4 regions of the Streptomyces sp. NPDC005551 genome follow, and region 3 is predicted to be linked to each of the others. Evidence: riboswitches for the same ligand, from Rfam matches in the RefSeq annotation. Region 3 holds a riboswitch; each other region holds the start of a gene.
The links. Region 3 has a riboswitch for cobalamin ahead of ACFYP4_RS15930 (CbtB-domain containing protein). Riboswitches for the same ligand answer to the same signal wherever they lie in the genome.
Positions count from the first base shown of each region.

Region 1: linked by a shared signal. The riboswitch ahead of ACFYP4_RS19390 (ribonucleoside-diphosphate reductase subunit alpha) and the one ahead of ACFYP4_RS15930 (CbtB-domain containing protein) in region 3 are both predicted to bind cobalamin.
Region 2: linked by a shared signal. The riboswitch ahead of ACFYP4_RS32170 (cobalamin biosynthesis protein) and the one ahead of ACFYP4_RS15930 (CbtB-domain containing protein) in region 3 are both predicted to bind cobalamin.
Region 4: linked by a shared signal. The riboswitch ahead of ACFYP4_RS05040 (prenyltransferase/squalene oxidase repeat-containing protein) and the one ahead of ACFYP4_RS15930 (CbtB-domain containing protein) in region 3 are both predicted to bind cobalamin.

Region 1 covers NZ_JBIAJE010000006.1:296,432-301,041, forward strand. Annotated here, with positions in the region: gene ACFYP4_RS19390 (ribonucleoside-diphosphate reductase subunit alpha) at 1-2,275, opposite strand, end outside; cobalamin riboswitch at 2,403-2,565, opposite strand; gene ACFYP4_RS19395 (GNAT family N-acetyltransferase) at 2,627-3,139, opposite strand; gene mctP (monocarboxylate uptake permease MctP) at 3,216-4,610, opposite strand, start outside.
Region 2 covers NZ_JBIAJE010000015.1:63,620-68,229, forward strand. Annotated here, with positions in the region: gene ACFYP4_RS32160 (inorganic phosphate transporter) at 66-1,319, shown strand; gene ACFYP4_RS32165 (hypothetical protein) at 1,332-1,553, shown strand; cobalamin riboswitch at 1,692-1,835, shown strand; gene ACFYP4_RS32170 (cobalamin biosynthesis protein) at 1,944-2,897, shown strand; gene ACFYP4_RS32175 (cobyric acid synthase) at 2,894-4,402, shown strand; gene cobN (cobaltochelatase subunit CobN) at 4,399-4,610, shown strand, end outside.
Region 3 covers NZ_JBIAJE010000005.1:120,094-124,703, reverse strand. Annotated here, with positions in the region: gene ACFYP4_RS15950 (GNAT family N-acetyltransferase) at 1-107, opposite strand, end outside; gene ACFYP4_RS15945 (DUF6479 family protein) at 328-702, opposite strand; gene ACFYP4_RS15940 (four-helix bundle copper-binding protein) at 843-1,208, shown strand; gene ACFYP4_RS15935 (histidine phosphatase family protein) at 1,447-2,070, opposite strand; cobalamin riboswitch at 2,185-2,349, shown strand; gene ACFYP4_RS15930 (CbtB-domain containing protein) at 2,386-2,607, shown strand; gene ACFYP4_RS15925 (CbtA family protein) at 2,633-3,406, shown strand; gene ACFYP4_RS15920 (TetR/AcrR family transcriptional regulator) at 3,465-4,115, opposite strand; gene ACFYP4_RS15915 (acyl-CoA dehydrogenase family protein) at 4,415-4,610, shown strand, end outside.
Region 4 covers NZ_JBIAJE010000002.1:178,127-182,736, reverse strand. Annotated here, with positions in the region: gene ACFYP4_RS05045 (SCO2322 family protein) at 545-1,210, opposite strand; gene ACFYP4_RS05040 (prenyltransferase/squalene oxidase repeat-containing protein) at 1,207-2,454, opposite strand; cobalamin riboswitch at 2,562-2,695, opposite strand; gene ACFYP4_RS05035 (MBL fold metallo-hydrolase) at 2,759-3,784, opposite strand; gene ACFYP4_RS05030 (aldehyde dehydrogenase) at 3,984-4,610, shown strand, end outside.

The DNA.
Region 1 (4,610 bases), on a different contig from region 3:
GCGCCCGGGCGGCGCGGGCGATGCGGGTCGCCGGACGCGAGCGCAGGTAGTACGTCGTCTTCAGGCCCGACTTCCAGGCGTACGCGTACATCGAGGAGAGCTTGCCGATGGTCGGCGTCTCCAGGAACAGGTTCAGCGACTGGGCCTGGTCCAGGTACGGAGTCCGGGCGGCGGCCATGTCGATCAGCGCGCGCTGCGGGATCTCCCAGGCCGTGCGGTACAGGTCCCGCACTTCCCGCGGCACCCGGGTGAGGCCCTGCACCGAGCCGTTCGCCTCGCGCAGCGCCTCCCGGGTCTGCGCGTCCCACACGCCGAGCCGCTTCAGCTCCTCCACCAGGTAGGAGTTGACCTGGAGGAACTCACCGGACAGCGTCTCGCGCTTGAACAGGTTGGAGACCTGGGGCTCGATGCACTCGTAGACACCCGCGATGGAAGCGATCGTCGCGGTCGGCGCGATGGCGAGCAGCAGCGAGTTGCGCATGCCGACGGCAGCGATCCGCTCCCGCAGGGCCGCCCAGCGCTCCGGCCAGACCGGCTCCACGGCGTAGTGGTCCGGGTGCAGGACACCGCGGGCGGTGCGGGTCTTCTCCCAGGCGGGGAGCGGGCCGTTGCGCTCGGCGAGGTCCGCGGACGCCTCGTAGGCGGCCAGCATGACGCGTTCGGCGATCCGGGTGGAGAGCTGCTTGGCGGCGGCGGAGTCGAAGGGCAGCCGCAGTTTGAAGAAGACGTCCTGAAGGCCCATCGCGCCGAGGCCCACCGGGCGCCACCGGGCGTTGGAGCGGCCCGCCTGTTCGGTCGGGTAGAAGTTGATGTCGACGACCCGGTCGAGGAAGGTCACCGCCGTGCGGACGGTCTCGTCCAGCCGCTCCCAGTCGATGTCCCCGTCGACGACGAAGGCGCCGAGGTTGACCGAGCCGAGGTTGCAGACCGCGGTCTCCCCGTCGTTCGTGACCTCCAGGATCTCGGTGCACAGGTTCGAGGAGTGGACGGTGTGGCCCGGCTCCGCCGTCTGGTTGGCGGTGCGGTTGGCGGCGTCCTTGAACGTCATCCAGCCGTTGCCGGTCTGCGCCAGGGTGCGCATCATCCGGCCGTACAGGTCGCGGGCGGGGATCGTCTTCCTGGCCAGCCCCGCCTCCTCGGCCCGGCGGTACGCGGCGTCGAACTCCTCGCCCCACAGGTCGACCAGCTCGGGCACGTCGGACGGCGAGAACAGCGACCAGACGCCGTTCGCGTCGACCCGGCGCATGAACTCGTCGGGGATCCAGTGCGCGAGGTTGAGATTGTGCGTCCGGCGGGCGTCCTCACCGGTGTTGTCGCGCAGCTCCAGGAACTCCTCGATGTCGGAGTGCCAGGTCTCCAGGTACACCGCGGCCGCGCCCTTACGCCGGCCGCCCTGGTTGACCGCGGCGACCGAGGCGTCCAGCGTCTTCAGGAACGGCACGATTCCGTTGGAGTGACCGTTCGTGCCGCGGATCAGCGAACCGCGGGAGCGGATGCGGGAGTAGGACAGGCCGATGCCGCCGGCGTGCTTCGAGAGGCGGGCCACCTGGTGGTAGCGGTCGTAGAGGGAGTCCAGCTCGTCCAGCGGGGAGTCGAGGAGGTAGCAGGACGACATCTGCGGGTGGCGGGTGCCGGAGTTGAACAGCGTGGGGGAGGAGGGGAGATAGTCGAGCCGGCTCATCAGACCGTAGAGCGCGGCCACTTCGTCGACGGCGCGGGAGGTGTCGTCCTCGGCGAGGCCGGAGGCGACGCGCAGCATGAAGAACTGCGGGGTCTCGATCACGCGCCGGGTGATCGGGTGCCGGAGCAGATAGCGGCTGTGCAGGGTGCGCAGGCCGAAGTAACCGAAGCGGTCGTCGCCCGCGACGTCGACGAGCGCGTCGAGGCGTGCCGCGTGCAGGCGGACGAACTCGGCGGTGCGGTCCGCGATCAGTCCCTCCCGGTGCCCGACGGCGACGGAACCGGAGAAGGACGTGACGCCCTGCGAGGCGGCCTCGGCGGCGATGCTGATCGTCAGCAGCCGCGCGGCCAGGCGTGAGTAGACCGGGTCCTCGGAGATGAGTCCCGCCGCGGCCTCGGTGGCCAGTTCGCGCAGCTCCGCCTCGTCCGCCCGCGCGGACCGGCCGCGCAGCGCGGCGGCGGCGACCTTGCCGGGGTCGGCGTCGGGGAGGTCGGCGGTGAGGTCGGTCAGGGTCCGCAGCAGCGCGGCACCGGGACCGTCCGGCTCGGCCGATGTCGCGGGCGGTGTCGCCGGATCGGCTGGCGCGATGGTCACGTGGGGCTCTCCCTCGCTCGGCACGGGGCCTTCGGGAGGGCAGCGGGGCACACGTCGTCCCGCACGGGTACGCGTGCGTCCACCGGCCCATTCCACGAGGCCCGGACGTCTGGGCACCCGGACCGGACGGACCGGGCGCACTGCCGGCAGGTCCTCGGACTGACCGTGTGCGCGAACGCGCACAAGTACACCGTTGCGGGACAGTTCCGGATTCGCACCGGATTCCCCTGCGGCGACAGCGAGCATGAGCATACATCTTGTGCCGGGCCGCCGACACGCCCCCACATGTTGTGCCGTGTCGGCTCCGGAGGGTGGCAGTCGGCGGGCAGGCCGCCGTCGCCTCCCCCGCTGTCAGAGCGTCAGCTCGTACGTCAGCAGCAGGATGTCGTCGAGGTCCGGGAGCGGGTTCCAGTCGCGCGCGGGGGCCCGGGTGAAACCGAGCCGCTCGTAGACGCGGTGGGCGGCGCGCATGGTGCGCTGGGTGGAGAGCACGACGCGGAAACAGCCCTCCGTGGCCCGTGCGCGGTCGATGCACGCCCGCACCAGGGCCTCTCCGGCGCCTCTTCCACGCGCCTCACGGGCGACCGCGAGCATGCGGATCTCGGCCTCGCCGGGGCCCGCGAGTTCGGCCAGTGCGCTGCCCGCCGATGGCACATGGGTCACGCCGCCGAGCACCGTGCCCTGCCGGTCGACGGCGACCAGGACCTCGGCCGCGGCGGCGCGCCGCTCGACGTCCCGCAAGTGCACCAGGTAGCCGTCGCTCTCCCCGAAGTCGAGCAGGCCGTCCCCGAGATACGCCTGCGCGGTGATCTCCCCGAGCGTCTCGTACTCCTCGGGCCGGGCCCGTCTGATGAGGATGTCCATGCGGCCGAGTCTGCCGGAAACGGACGACGACGGGCCGCCGGTTCTCCCCGGCGGCCCGTCGTCCGGTGCGCGGGACTCAGTGGGCGACGTCCGCCGTGGCCACCGGGAGTTCCGTCCGGACACCCGGGTCCCCGGCGTCCGCCGTGTAGTCCGCGGGCGAGGTCTCGTCCACGCCGTCGGGGGCCTTCGCCGCGCGCAGGGCGAAGGTGAGCACCACCGTCACCACGACGTTCAGCACGAAGGCCGTCAGACCGATGTAGCCGATCTCCCCGATGCCGGGGATCTCCTTGGAGCTGCCGCCGAAGTGCTTCTGCGTCGGGGAGGCGACCCCGTACGCGGCGAGGGTGCCGTAGGCCATGCCGACCGCCCAGCCCGCGAGGAGCGCCCAGCGGTGGAACCACCGGGTGAACAGACCGCCGACGAGCGCCGGGAAGGTCTGCAAAATCCAGATGCCGCCCAGCAGCTGGAAGTTGATCGCGACGGTCTTGTCCATGGTGAGGACGAAGGCCAGCGCACCCACCTTCACCAGCAGTGAGACCAGCTTGGAGACCTGGGTCTCCTGCTTCGGTGTGGCGTCCGGCTTGATGAAGTCCTTGTAGATGTTGCGGGTGAACAGGTTCGCCGCGGCGATGGACATGATCGCCGCAGGCACCAGCGCGCCGATGCCGATGGCCGCGAAGGCCACACCCGCGAACCAGTCGGGGAACATCGTCTCGAAGAGCTGCGGGATCGCCAGCTGCCCGTTCTCCACCTTCACCCCGGCCGCGATGGCCATGAACCCGAGCAGGGCGAGCAGGCCGAGCATCAGCGAGTACAGCGGCAGGATCGTGGTGTTGCGCCGGATCACCTCACGGCTGCGGCTGGACAGCGTCGCGGTGATCGAGTGCGGGTACATGAACAGCGCCAGTGCCGAACCGAGGGCGAGCGTGGCGTACGTCCACTGGCCGGCCTCGGCGGGCACGATGCCGCCCGCGCCCGCGGCCGTGTACTTGTCGCCCGCCGCCTTGAAGATCTCGTCGAACCCGCCGAGCTTGATGGGTATGTAGATGATGGCCACCGCGATCACGATGTAGATCAGGGTGTCCTTCACGAACGCGATCAGGGCGGGTGCCCGCAGGCCCGACGAGTACGTGTACGCGGCCAGCACGCCGAACGCGATGAGTAGCGGCAGGTCCTTCACGAACCAGTTGGTGTCCTCACCGCCGCCGACGCCCATCACGTCCAGCACCGCCTGGATGCCGACGAGTTGCAGCGCGATGTAGGGCATCGTGGCGAGGATGCCGGTGACGGCCACCGCCAGCGACAGCCCCTTGGAGCCGAAGCGCCCGCGCACGAAGTCCGACGTCGTCACATAGCCGTGCTTGTGCGAGACCGACCACAGTCGCGGCAGGAACGTGAAGATCAGCGGGTAGACGAGGATGGTGTACGGCACGGCGAAGAAGCCGGCCGCGCCCGCCGCGTAGATCGCCGC
Region 2 (4,610 bases), on a different contig from region 3:
ATCTTCCGTTCACCCAGGTTGCCTACGTTCCCATTGCCACTGACGTCCAACAGAAGCCTGGGTAAATGGAACACATCACGCTTCTCCTCGGGATCGTGATCGTCACCGCTCTCGTGTTCGATTTCACGAACGGTTTCCACGACACTGCCAACGCGATGGCGACGACCATCTCGACCGGCGCTCTGAAGCCCAAGACGGCGGTGGCGATGTCCGCCGCGCTGAACCTCGTCGGCGCCTTCCTCTCCGTGGAGGTCGCCAAGACCATCTCCGGCGGCATCATCAACGAGGAGGGCATCCGTACGGAGGTCATCTTCGCGGCTCTCGTCGGCGCCATCCTGTGGAATCTGCTGACCTGGCTCCTGGGTCTGCCCTCCAGCTCCTCCCACGCACTCTTCGGCGGCCTCATCGGCGCCGCGGTGATGTCGGCCGGCTGGTCGTCGGTGAACGGCTCGACCGTCGTCACCAAGGTGCTCATCCCCGCGGTCGCCGCACCGGTCGTCGCCGGACTCGCCGCGATGCTGGCCACGCGCCTGACGTACCGGATCGGGCGGCGCGCCGACGAGAAGGCGACCGCCAAGGGGTACCGCGCGGGCCAGATCGCCTCCGCGGGCCTGGTCTCGCTGGCCCACGGCACGAACGACGCGCAGAAGACCATGGGCATCATCACCCTCGCCCTGGTCACCGGCGGTGTCCTCGCGCCGGGCTCCAACCCTCCCACCTGGGTCATCGTGTCGGCCGGCATGGCCATCGCGCTCGGTACCTACCTGGGCGGCTGGCGCATCATCCGCACCATGGGCAAGGGCCTCACCGACCTCGCGCCGCCGCAGGGCTTCGCCGCCCAGACCAGCGCCGCCACGGTCATCCTCGCCTCCTCGCACCTGGGCTTCTCGCTCTCCACCACGCAGTCCTGCTCCGGCGCCGTCATGGGCTCGGGCCTCGGCCGCAAGGGCGGGGTCGTCCGCTGGTCGACCGCGAGCCGCATGTTCATCGCGTGGGGCCTGACCCTGCCGGCCGCCGGACTCGTCGGCGCCGGTGCCGAGTTCCTCACCCAGCAGGGCACCTGGGGCATCGTCACCACGGGCGCGCTGCTCGTGGCCGGCGCCGGAGTCATCTGGACGCTCTCGCGCCGCCAGCCGGTCACCATGGCCAACGTCAACGACGGTCAGGACGAGCCCGCGGGCGTCGTGACCGCCGCGATCGCCGCGGTCACCCCGCCGCCGGCCGGCCCGGTCGCCACGGCCGACCTCGGCCTGACGGCCACCATCCCGGCCCCGGACGCCGGCGCCCCCACCGAGCCCACCCGCCCGGCCACGGTCTAAGGAACGAACAGCATGAACATCGACTGGGCAGCCCTCGGCTCCGTCTTCGGAGCCAGCCTCGTGGTCACCGTGGCCCTCGTCGGCCTCTTCACCCTCGGCATCGTCGGCCTCTCCAAGCGCGAGTCCGGGGCCACCCGGGGCGGTTCCGCCGCCCTCGCGGTGACCGGCGCGTACGCCTGCTTCGCCGCGTGCGCGGCGGCCGTGGCGTACGGCATCTACCTGATCGTCGCCTGACGACCGGGCCGATACCCGACAAAAACCGAACAACACGGCATCACTTCACGTGGGGTGCGGGACGGAACACCGTCCCGCACCCCACCTGCGTGTGGGGCTTCGCACACTCTCCCTTCGCAGGTCAACAGCAAGTTGACGGCTGTTCTGACCCCGTGGTGGACTGCCGGAGCCAACTACGGCGGCAGGAGAGGAAGCCGGTGCGAATCCGGCGCGGTCCCGCCACTGTCACCGGGGAAGAACGCCCCCGGGAGCCAGGAACTCTCACCGCCGGTCTCTTCGAACCAGGGCGCGGACACCCTGAGTGAGGACATATCGCCATGCGCGGCTGCCCGTTGCGGGTCCTGACGACGAGTACGAGGGTGCTGCCGCACCCCACGGCGGGCTGAGCCCGTGCGTGCCGATCGCGTCTTCGCGTACGGCGCCACCGCCGGCCTCCTCGGCGACCTGCTCCTCGGCGACCCCCGCCGCGGGCACCCGGTCGCCGCGTTCGGGCGGGCCGCGGGCGCCGTGGAACGGGTGCTGTGGCGCGACCACCGCGGATGGGGCGCGCTGCACACCGCGGTCTGCGCCGGCGGCGCCACCGTTCTCGCGGCCTTCGCGAGCCGCCGTGTGCGCACCTCCCCCGCCGCCTCCGTCGCGCTGACCGCCGCCGCCACCTGGGCCGTCGTCGGGGGCACCTCCCTCGGCCGGGAGGCCAGGACCGTCGGCGGCGCGCTGGCCGCCGGGGACGTCGACGCCGCCCGCGAGCGGCTGCCCCACCTGTGCGGGCGGGATCCGCAGGCGCTGGACGCCGACGGGATCGCCCGGGCCGTGGTCGAGTCCGTCGCGGAGAACACCTCCGACGCCGTCGTGGGTGCCCTGGTCTGGGGCGCCGTCGGCGGTGTGCCCGGGCTCGTCGCCTTCCGGGCCGTGAACACGCTGGACGCGATGGTCGGGCACAGGTCCGCCAGGTACCGCCGCTACGGGTGGGCCTCCGCGCGGCTCGACGACGTCGCCGGCTGGCCGGGGGCCCGGCTGACCGCCGTACTCGCGGCCGTCGCGGGCGGCGATCCGCGCGCTGCCGTACGCGCCTGGCGTGCCGACGCCGCCAGGCACCCCAGCCCCAACGCCGGTCCCGTGGAGGCCTCCTTCGCGGGAGCCCTGGGCGTACGGCTGGGCGGGACCCTCTCGTACGGGGGACGGGTCGAGCACCGGCCCGTGCTGAACGGCGACGGGCGGGCCGTGGCCGTCCACGACATCGAGCGGGCCGTACGGCTGTCCCGGCGGGTGAGCCGGCTCGCGCTGGGCGTGTGCGTCGCCGGGCGGCTGCTCGCGCAGGGACTCACGAAGGGGCGTACCCGATGAGCGGCGGACTGCTGATCGCCGGCACCACCTCCGACGCCGGCAAGAGCGTCGTGACCGCCGGGATCTGCCGGTGGCTGGTGCGCCAAGGCGTGAAGGTGGCGCCCTTCAAGGCGCAGAACATGTCCCTCAACTCGTTCGTCACGCGCGAGGGGGCGGAGATCGGGCGGGCGCAGGCCATGCAGGCACAGGCCGCCCGTGTGGAGCCGACCGCGCTGATGAACCCGGTGCTGCTCAAGCCGGGGAGCGACCGCAGCAGCCAGGTCGTGCTCATGGGGAAGCCGGTGGGCGAGATGAGTGCGCGCGGCTACCACGGGGGCCGCCAGGAGGCACTGCTCGGGACCGTGCTGGACTGCCTGGCCCAATTGCGGGGCACGTATGACGCGGTGATCTGTGAAGGGGCAGGCAGTCCTGCCGAGATCAACCTGCGCCGTACCGACATCGTGAACATGGGCATCGCCCGGAACGCGCGGCTGCCCGTCCTCGTGGTCGGGGACATCGACCGCGGGGGCGTGTTCGCCTCCTTCTTCGGGACGGTGGCCCTGCTGTCGCCCGAGGACCAGGAACTCGTCGCAGGCTTCCTGGTCAACAAGTTCCGCGGGGACGTCTCCCTGCTGGAGCCGGGGCTCGACATGCTGCGCGGTCTCACCGGCCGGCCCTCGTACGGCGTCCTGCCTTTCCGGCACGGACTCGGCATCGACGAGGAGGACGGACTGAGGGTTTCGCTGCGCGGGACCGTTCGGGAGTCCGTCGTGGCGCCGCCCGTCGGCGAGGACGTGCTGCGGGTCGCGGTCTGCGCGGTCCCGCTGATGTCCAACTTCACGGACGTCGACGCCCTCGCCGCGGAACCGGGCGTCGTGGTGCGGTTCGTGGACCGGGCGGAGGAACTGGCCGACGCCGACCTCGTCGTCGTACCGGGCACCCGGGGGACGGTGCGGGCCCTTCAGTGGCTGCGGGAGCGCGGCCTCGCGGACGCGATCGCCCGGCGGGCCGCCGAGGGGCGTCCGGTGCTCGGGATCTGCGGCGGCTTCCAGGCCCTCGGCGAGCACATCGAGGACGACGTCGAGTCGCGGGCGGGGCACGTCGACGGGCTCGGACTGCTGCCCGTGCGCGTGCGGTTCGCGCGGGAGAAGACCCTTACGCGGCCCGTGGGCGAGGCGCTCGGCGAGCACGTCGAGGGCTACGAGATCCACCACGGGGTCGCCGAGGTCACCGGCGGCGAACCCTTCCTGGACGGCTGCCGGGTCGGCGCCGTCTGGGGCACGCACTGGCACGGCTCGCTGGAGTCGGACGGGTTCCGGCGCGCCTTCCTGCGGGAGGTGGCGGCCGCCGCGGGCCGCCGCTTCGTGCCGGCCGCCGGCACGTCGTTCGCCACGCTGCGCGAGGAGCAACTGGACCTGCTCGGCGATCTGATCGAGGAACACGCGGACACGGACGCGCTGTGGCGGCTCATCGAGTCGGGCGCTCCGACAGGACTGCCTTTCATCCCACCAGGAGCACCCGCATGAGCACAGTGTTGTTGTTGTCGACCGCCGACACGGATCTGCTGGCGGCCCGGGCCTCCGGCGCCGCGTACCGGATCGGCAACCCGAACCGCGTCGACGTCGCCGGGGAACTGCCCGCGCTCGTCGCGGGCGCGGACGTCGCCGTCGTACGCCTGCTGGGCGGCAAGCGGGCCTGGGAGGACGGGCTCGCCGCGCTCAGGGCGTCGGGCGT
Region 3 (4,610 bases):
TAACGGGGGGCCAGTTCGGCGGACATCAGCTCGCGCAGCCGGACCGGGGCGGCGGCGTTCCAGTTCTCGGACTCCCACCGGAGGGTGGCGGACGACGGCAGGCTCATGGTGCTTCCCAGCGGGAGGGGGACGCGGGGTGCGGGCCCCGTGGACCTGCATGGTCACCCCGGCCGGGTGCGCCTGTCCTCCCCTGCGGCCCGTTGTTCGCAGAACGGAAACAGCGCGTTCGTGAAGGCGTGACGGTGACCAGCCGCGCGCCGACCGGTCACCGAGGGACGGCTCTCCCCCCGCGGCGCGCGGGGCGGGGGAGGGAAGAGCGGGCGGCGGTCAGTGGGAGCCGGAGCCGCCACTGCCGAAGGAGCCGCTGGAGCCCGCGCTCCACCGACGTCGTGTGGTGTTCCCGCTCGGCTTCGAGGCGATGTTGCCGTGGGCCGCCAGCTGGTACGGGGTCAGACGCTGACTGCTCCGGGGCACCTCGTCGGGCTCGCGGTTCTCGTAGACCTCGAACACCGGACCGCTCACGGGCGGCCTCGGCTGTTCGTCGGCCCGGGGGCGCGGCGGCTCCTCGCGGCGGACCCGGCTGCCCATCCACATGGCACCGCCCAGCAGCGCCACGACGGCCAGACCGATCACCAGCGGCGCGAAGCCGGCCACCAGACCGCGGTTGGCGCTCGCCGCCATGTCGTTCACCAGTAGGTTCATGACCCATCCGTCCCTTGTGGGGGTTTTGTCCCGCGAGTACCCCTCGTCCCTCGCGTGAACCGGGCGGGTCGCGCCGGCCGGGGCCCAAGAGCGCGGCGTTTGACAGGGGCGACCGCGGCTACTCGGGGCGGGTGACCTCGATGACATCTGAGCAGGAGCTCTTCCGGTTCCTGGAGGACCGCTTCGCGTGCGCGCAGTCGTGTGCGGAGTGTGCGCGGGCAGGTGCTCTGCGTGCGAGCCTCGTGGATCCGGACGGGCCGAAGGAGCAGGAACTGGTACGCCGCAAGGGCGTCTTGTGCGCGGAGGTGTGCGACGCGACGTGCCGCATGCTGTCCGAGCAGTCGGGTCTGGACGAGGCGGGCATGCGCGTCCAGCTGGAGTGGTGCCGGGACGTCTGCCTGGAGTGCGCCGACGTCTTCGACGACCACCCCGGCGCGCAGGGCAGTGCGAAGTCCTGCCGTGAGTGCGCCCAGGCCTGCATGGACTTCATGGCCACGCTCCGCTGAGGCGGGCCGTCCCACCCTCGGCACCCGCGGGCACCCGCCGGCACACCCGGGAACCCGCAGGCACACCCGGGCGGCCCGGGGTGCCCGGGTCGCCCGGGGCTGCCGACGGTAAGGCGGCCTGCCGGGCCCCACATCGCTGCCGGCCTCGGCCCCTGTCACGCGGGCGCGGGTGCCGGTCCGTGTCACGCGAGCGCGAGTCCCGGTCCGCATCACGCGGGCGTTGGTCCCGGTCCGCGTCTCACCGGGGCTCGTCCCGGTCGGCGCCCCGCCGGTGCGCTTCCCGCCCCGTGTCCCGGTCCGGCAGCGGGCGTCCGGCGCGCACGTTCCAGCGGCGCGAGCGTCCGCTGAGGTCCGTGGCGGTCAGCGGCGGTACGTCGATCCGCCAGAACGCGGACTCGGGCGCCCCGAGAGCCCGTACCAGCGCGGCCCGTACGACCTCCGGCTCCACGACGGCGACGACGCGCCCCGTGTGCTCCGCCGCCCGCTCCAGCCCCCGGGCGACCCGGTCGCAGAAGTCCCGCACCGACTCCCCGCCGTGCGGAGCGGACCCCGGGTCCGCCAGCCATCGCGCGACCGCTTCCGGTTCCGTCGCGCCCACCTCGTCCAGCGTCGCCCCGCGCCAGCGGCCCACGTCGAGACCGGCGAACTCCGCCACCTCGACCGCGTCCAGACCGAGCGCGCCCGCGGTGTCCCGGCAGCGCACGCTGGGGGAGACCCACCGCTCGCCCGCGGCCGTGAACGTGCCCGCGGCGGCCCGGGCGAGCCGCAGTCCGCCGGCGTCCGCGGGACAGCCGTCGTCGAAGCGGGCCTCGCGGAGCGCCGCGCTCGACGCTGCTGAGATCAAGGTCACTCGGGTCGTCATGGATCCGCTCTCGTGATCGAAATGCCGGCGGCCGAACGCCGTGCGCGGAACGGGAGTTGGCCGTGGTCGTGAGCCCCGGGGCGCGCGCCGTGCCTCCCGTGCGCCCTTGGCCGGACCTCCGCTTCGCGGTACGGTCTCGACGATATTGACGACGGTACGGCGGAAGCCCGGTGAGAATCCGGCACGGTCGCGCCACTGTAATCCCCGCAAGTGCCGCTCCCGCCAGGGGTGGTGAAGGCAGGGCAAGTCAGACCCGCAGCCGTCGTCCTGTGCACCACCACGATGGGACGCGAGTTCCCCAGGAGGTCCTGCCACATGGCGCAGTCCGTCGCTCAGCCGACCGCCACCCCCACCGCCGTTCCCGCCAAGCTGCCGATCGGCGCGATCGCCCCCTGGGCGGTCTTCTTCGGCATCCTGATGCTGGTCCTGCTCTACTTCGTCGGCGCCGAACAGGGCGCCACCGCGCTCGTCTCGGGCGAGAACGTGCACGAGTGGGTGCACGACGCCCGCCATCTGCTCGGCTTCCCCTGCCACTGACGGCGACGAGGAAGCGTACGAGCCGATGAACTCAGCAACAGTCAGAAACCTCTTGGTGCGCGGCATGCTGGCGGGTCTCGCCGCCGGCCTGCTCGCCCTCGCCGTCGCGTACTTCCTCGGTGAGTCCCGCGTGGACGCCGCGATCGCCTACGAGGAGTCGCACGCGCACCACCACGAACACGGCGTGGAGACGGTGACCCGCACCATGCAGTCCACCGGGGGCCTGGCCACCGGCGTCCTCGTCTACGGGATCGCCTTCGGCGGCATCGCCGCCCTCGCGTACTGCTTCGCCCTCGGACGGATCGGCCGCTTCGGGCCCCGGGCGAGTGCGCTGCTGCTGTCGACGGCGGGCCTGGTCGCGGTCTACGTCGTGCCGTTCCTCAAGTACCCGGCCAACCCGCCGTCCGTCGGTGACGCCGACACCATCGGCAAGCGGACGACGCTGTACTTCCTCATGGTCGTCCTCAGCGTGCTGCTCGCCGTCGCGACCGTGATCCTCGGCAAGCGCCTCGCACCGCGGCTGGGCAACTGGAACGCCACGCTGGCCGCCGGGGCGTTCTTCGTCGCCGCCGTCGGTCTGGCGTACGCGTTCCTTCCGGCGGTCGACGAGGTACCGAGGGACTTCTCGGGCACCCTGCTGTGGCAGTTCCGGCTCGCGGCACTGGCGATCCAGCTGACGCTGTGGACGTCCTTCGGGCTCGTCTTCGGCGCACTGGCCCAGCGGCTGACGGCGCCCGGGACCGCCCCCGCCCAGGGCAGGGAGGAGAAGCCGGTGACCGCGGCACCGGTCGCTCCCTGAGCGAGCGCAGATCACGGCGGGCCCCGGCCGGCCGGGGCCCGCTTCTCGTGCCCGGGCGTCAGTCCGGCCGGGCGGACCGGTCCACGGCTCCCGGGGCCTTCGCGCGCGAAGGCCGGGCGAGGCGTTCGAAGCCGTCCAGCATCGCGGTGAGCCCGGTGTCGAACTGCTCGGCGGGGTCGCCGGCGCAGTCCTCCGCGCCGGGGCGCAGCACGGCCAGGCTCAGCGCGTGTCCCACGGTGAACTCCCGCAGGCAGCGGGCGATGCGGCCCGCCCGGGCGGGCCCGAAACCCGCGGCGCCGACATGGTCGACGAGCCGCGCGCAGGCGTCCGTCGCGGCGGGCGAGCGCACCGGATGCGTCGCGAACACGGCGACGGCGTGCGGGTGTGCGAGCAGCGTGCGCCGCAGCCGCCGACAGTACTGCTCGGCCACCGCCCGCCAGGAGCCGCCCCAGGGCAGCGAATCGAAGTCCACCTCCTCCAGGAGGAGTTCGGCGACGCCGTCGAAGAGTGCGTCCTGGTCCTCGAAGTAGCGGTACGCGGTCATCGGGTCCACGCCGAGTCCCGCACCGAGCTTGCGCATCGAGAAGGCGCGCAGCCCGTTCACGTCGATCAGCGCCAGTGCCGCCGCGGCGATGCGGGCACGGTTCAGCGCCGGTCTGGTGGAGGGGGCCGACGGTCCGTCCTCCGCTTCGTGTCTGTCGGTCTTCATGGTGCGCGGGTCCAGGTTCGTGTTCGGGCCGATTCCTGCACTTCCGGGAAAACCGGCGGGCCAGCCGGTTTCGGGGTCTCCCCGCATGCTACGTCCGGCGGGTCGTCCAGGACATCTGCCGTAGGGCGGTGGCGCCGGGGGTGTGGGTGACCGGCGGCTCGGCGGCGGCGCCGGAGGTGTGGGCGGCCGCGCGTTCTCCGACGTGTCTTCGGCATTCCCAATTTCTGGAACGCGTTCTACTGTGTGCGCCGTCAAGTCCGGGGTGGGACCAGTCGGTCCACCGGGAGCCGGGAGGCGCCGTGCATCTCCAATACACGCCCGAGCAGCAGCGGTTGCGGACCGAACTGCGTGAGTACTTCGCCCGTTTGGTGCCGGACAACGCCTACGCGCGCCACGGAGAACCGGCGGCGCGGAAGCGTTTCTACCGCGAGACCATCCGCACGCTCGGCGCGGACGGCTGGCTCGGCGTGGGCTGGCCGAGGGAGTACGGCGGAC
Region 4 (4,610 bases), on a different contig from region 3:
CCGGCTCCCGGGGAAGACCGCCCGGGACGCCCGCACCGCGCCCGCGCAGGCGACCGCCCCGGGAAGTCCGCCACGCCGGGTCGTCGTCCGGAGGGCCCGGGGTGCGGGCGTGTTCGGCCGGGGTCGACCGTCCCGAGGGGTGGTCGTCAGTGGCCCGGGCAGCCTGCCGTTCCGAGAGGCGGTTGTTCGCGGCCGGCATCGGCCGCTCCGCCTGGCGACCGTCCCGGCCCTTGGGACCCTGCCGTCCCGGGGTGCGGCCGTCCTCGGCCGGGGCCGACTGTCCCGGGGTGCGGCCGTCCTCGGCCGGGGCCGACTGTCCCGGGGAGCGGCCGTCCGCGCCTTGGGCAGCCTGCCGTTCCGGGGTGCGGCCGTGCGCGGCCGGAGCCGCCCCTTCGGCAGCGTGGCTGTCCTTGGCCGGAGTGGACCCGTCCGCGAGGCGGCTGCCCTCGGTCGGGGCCGGCCTGGCCGCGGGGCGGCCGGCCTTCCGTGGGGCGGGCGGAGCGGGACGGTCGTGCTCGTCCGTCGTCACAGGTTCCACCTCACGTCAGTGTCGGCGGCGCCGGGCCTGCCAGACCGCCGCCGCCCCCAGTGCCGCGACCGCCGCGAGCCCCGCGAGCAGCCCGACCGACGGGCCGGAGTCCCCGGAGCCGGACGCGGAGCCGGACTCCGACTCGGAGCGGGGACCGGCGGAGGCGCCCGGCTCGTCGGCCGCGACCTGTTCGCCGCAGCCGGCCCGCGGATAGCCCGCGATGGCGCACAGCAGCGCGTTGCTGTCGTAGCGCAGCGGCTTCGCCACGGCGGCGAGCGCCTCGGCCGTCGTCGCGTCGGGACGGACCCGCGCGCAGGCGGTACGCGGCCGCGGCGGCGTCTCACCGGACGGCGCGTCCGCGGCCGTACCGAAGTCGAGGACGAGAGCGATCCGCTTCGTGCCGTCCCGGGCGGGCGTGCCGGCGCAGATGGACCCGAAGTCCGTGTTCCCGCGCGGCTTCACCGCGCGCGAGGAGTCCTCGCTCACCGCGAACCGGAATCCCTGCACGGCACCGTCGGACGGCCGCGCCGTCGACGGCCCCTGGGTGGCGTACGCCCACGTCCCGCCGGTCAGGTCCCAGAACGACCAGTAGCGGTAGCCGGCGGCCCCGGCCTCGCCCGCCCCGCCGAGCACGAGGAGCAGCAGGGCGAGGACCGCGGCGACGCCGCCGCGCCGGGTCACGGCTGCCGCTTCCTGTTGCGGCCGCTGATCAGGAAGCCCACGCCGACGCCGGCGACGAGGCCCACGCCGACGATCCACCAGACGCCGATCCCGCCGTCCTCGTCGCTGTCCTTCTTCTTGTCGCCCTGGTCCGTGCCGGGACCGTCCGAGTGGCCGGAGGCCTGCGTCGCCGGACCGGTCGCGCCGAGCTGCCGGACCAGGTCCGCGCCGCCGAAGTCGCGCGGGTCGGTGCCGGTCGCGTGCGCCGCGAAGATCAGCTGCGCGTACGCGGCGGGCCCGGACTTCGCCGCCCAGGCGCCGGAGTTCTTCTCCAGCCAGGCGAGGGGCCCGTCCGTGTCGCCGGTGCGGCCCGCGGCGGCGAGCGCGACGACGGCGTCCGCGGTGTTGCCGTGGTCGGGCTGGTCCTTGGCGCCGGGCATCGCCGACTTCAGGTAGGGGGTGCCGTGCAGGACGCCGGCGAGGTGGGCCGCGCCGTTGCGGGCCGCGTCCCGGGGCGTGGGCTTCTCCGCGTCCGCGCAGGCCGAGCCGCCCGCCGCCTTGCCCGCCGGCGCCGCGAACCCCTTGCCGAGGGCGCCGAGCACACCGGCCGCGGTGGCGTCCTCGTTCGCCGCGAGCGCCCCCTTCTTGTCGGGCTGGTAGGCGAAGGCCCCGCCGCCGTCGTCGCCGCAGGGGACCGCCAGCTTCAGCAGGGCGTCGTACGGGGACCTGCCGCCCTTGGTGACGTCTGCGGGCCGGTCACCCGCGGCGGCGAGCGCGCCGATCACCACGGAGGTCGAGTTCGCGTCGCTGGCCCCGCCCGCGGCGAAGCCCCAGCCGCCGTCCTTGTTCTGCGCCGACTTCAGCCAGGCGAGGGCCTTGTCCGTCTCGGCGGCGTGGCCGCCGAGCGCGGCGAGCGCCTGCACCGCGGCGGCGGTGCTGTTCGTGTCCACCGTCGTCTTCGCGTCGCACTTCGCGGACGCGTCGGCGCGGTAGGGCGCGAAGGCGCCGCTCGCGCACTGCTGCCCGGTCAGCCAGTCGACGGCCTTGCGGGCGGGCTTCACGCCCGCGGTGTGCTGGGCGAGCAGCGCGAGCGACTGCCGCCAGACACCGTCGTAGGTGGGGTCGGTGGTGCCGTACAGCCCGGAGGGGAGCGCCCGCGAGGGCGATGGGGACGGGGACGAGTCGTCGGCGAGGGCGGCGGGTGCGGCCGCCGTACCGATCACGGCGGTGACGGCCAGTACCGCGGCGGTGCGGCGAACAGACATGACTCTCCCTGCGGGGAGCCGGGCGGCACCGGGCACACTGGAGTACCGGGTGGCTCCGGCTCCGTATCCCTCGACGGTGCCGGCCGGCGGCGGGCTGCCGCAGGCACGAGCCGGTCACGTCCCGCGCGAGGCGATCCGGCTCACCGTCCGGCGGACGGTTCACGGTTGCGGGTCAGCGCCGGAATTGCACCGGCTTCCCCCCGTACGGGTGTGATGACGACGCGCTCACTCTACCGGCCCGCGGTCCACGGCCCGAGGGCCGCCCGGTACGCCCCCGGCGGCGGGCGGGCGGCCCCCGTGCCGGTCACACGGCCCGGTACGTGACGGGATCGCTCCCCGGTACGGTCTCCGCCCGGCCCAGCTTCACCAGCCGGCGCACGTGGGCCTCGGCCTCGGAGACGGCGATGTTCCGCGAGGAGTACGGGATGCGCTCCCAGGGGCGGTTCCACTCCATGCGCTCGGCCAGCTGCCAGGCGGTGAGCGGGACGCGGAGCAGGCCGAGCAGCCCGGTGAGCCGTTCCTCGTGGTGGGCGAGCAGTGCCCGGACGCGTGCCGCCGCGTCCGTGAAGGCGTACTGGTGGGCGGGGAGCACCTCGGCGGCGCCGAGACGGCCGACGCGCTCCAGGGAGTCGCGGTAGTCGCCGAGCGGGTCGGTGACCGTGGCGTCGTCCGGATCCTCGTACAGGCCGATGTGCGGGGTGATCTCCGGCAGCAGGTGGTCGCCGGAGAACAGGCGCCCGCGGCCCGCGAGCCGTGCCGGATGGTCCTCCTCCAGGTGCAGGCAGACGTGGCCCGGCGTGTGGCCGGGCGTCCAGATCGCGCGCAGCCGGCGGCCCGGCAGGTCGAGGAGGTCGCCGGGGACGATCTCGCGGTCGGGGAGCGCGGGGGAGAGGCCGGGCAGCGCCCGGGGGCGGGCGGTGCGCAGCGGTGCCACGTGCGCCTCGGGGGCGCCGGCCGCCGCCAGCTTGTCCGCCATGTACGTGAACCACCGCTCGGGCCGGTACTCGCGCATCCGCCGGACGACGGAGGCGTCCGCCGCGTGCATCGCGATCCAGGCGCCCGACGCCTCCCGCACCGCCGCGGACAGGCCGTGGTGGTCGGGGTGGTGGTGGGTGACGACCACGCCGTGGATCTCGGCGACGGAGGTGCCGCAGCCGGTGAGCCCGGCGCTGAGGACGTCCAGGGACGCGGGGTCGTCCCAGCCGGTGTCGACGAGGACGGGCCCCCGGTCGGTGTCCACGACGTACACCAGCGTGTGGCCGAGGGGGTTGTCCGGGATGGGGACCCTGATCGACCGTACGCCCCCGCCGTGATCGGTCACCTGCGTCATGGGCTTCCCCCCGTCGCCGTGTCCCGGCCACTATAACTAGAACCGGTTCCAATGGTGGCCCAAGTCGACCGCATGCGCCGTTGGTTGGGCTTCGCGGTCGTGCGCGAGTGCGGGCTCCGTGGACTCGTCGGGCCGGAACTGGTATCAGTTCTCGTATCTGATGACTCGTCAGGAAGCGTCCTCCGGAGAGGCAGTCGCCATGACCGAGCTCGTGGAACACGGACAGCTGTTCATCGGCGGGGAGTTGACGGATCCCCTGGGCGAGGACGTCATCGAGGTGATCTCACCGCACACGGAGGAGGTCATCGGACGGGTGCCGCACGCCTCGGCGCGGGACGTCGACCGGGCCGTCGCCGCCGCGCGCCGGGCGTTCGACGAAGGACCCTGGCCGCGGATGACGCTCGGCGAGCGGATCGAGGTCGTCACCCGCATCAAGGACGGGATCGCGCTGCGTCACGAGGAGATCGCCCGGGTGATCTCCAGCGAGAACGGTTCCCCGTACTCCTGGAGCGTCCTCGCGCAGGCGCTCGGCGCGATGATGGTCTGGGACGCGGCGATCACCGTCGCCCGGGACTTCACGTACGAGGAGACGCGCGACGGCGTCCTCGGGAAGATCCTCGTCCGGCGTGAGCCGGTGGGTGTGGTCGCGGCCGTGGCGCCGTGGAACGTACCGCAGTTCGTGGCCGCTGCGAAGCTCGCCCCCGCCCTGCTGGCCGGCTGCACCGCCGTACTGAAACCGTCCCCCGAATCGCCCCTGGACGCGTATCTGCTCGGGGAGATCGCACGGGAGGCGGGCCTGCCCGAGGGGGTGCTGTCGATCCTCCCG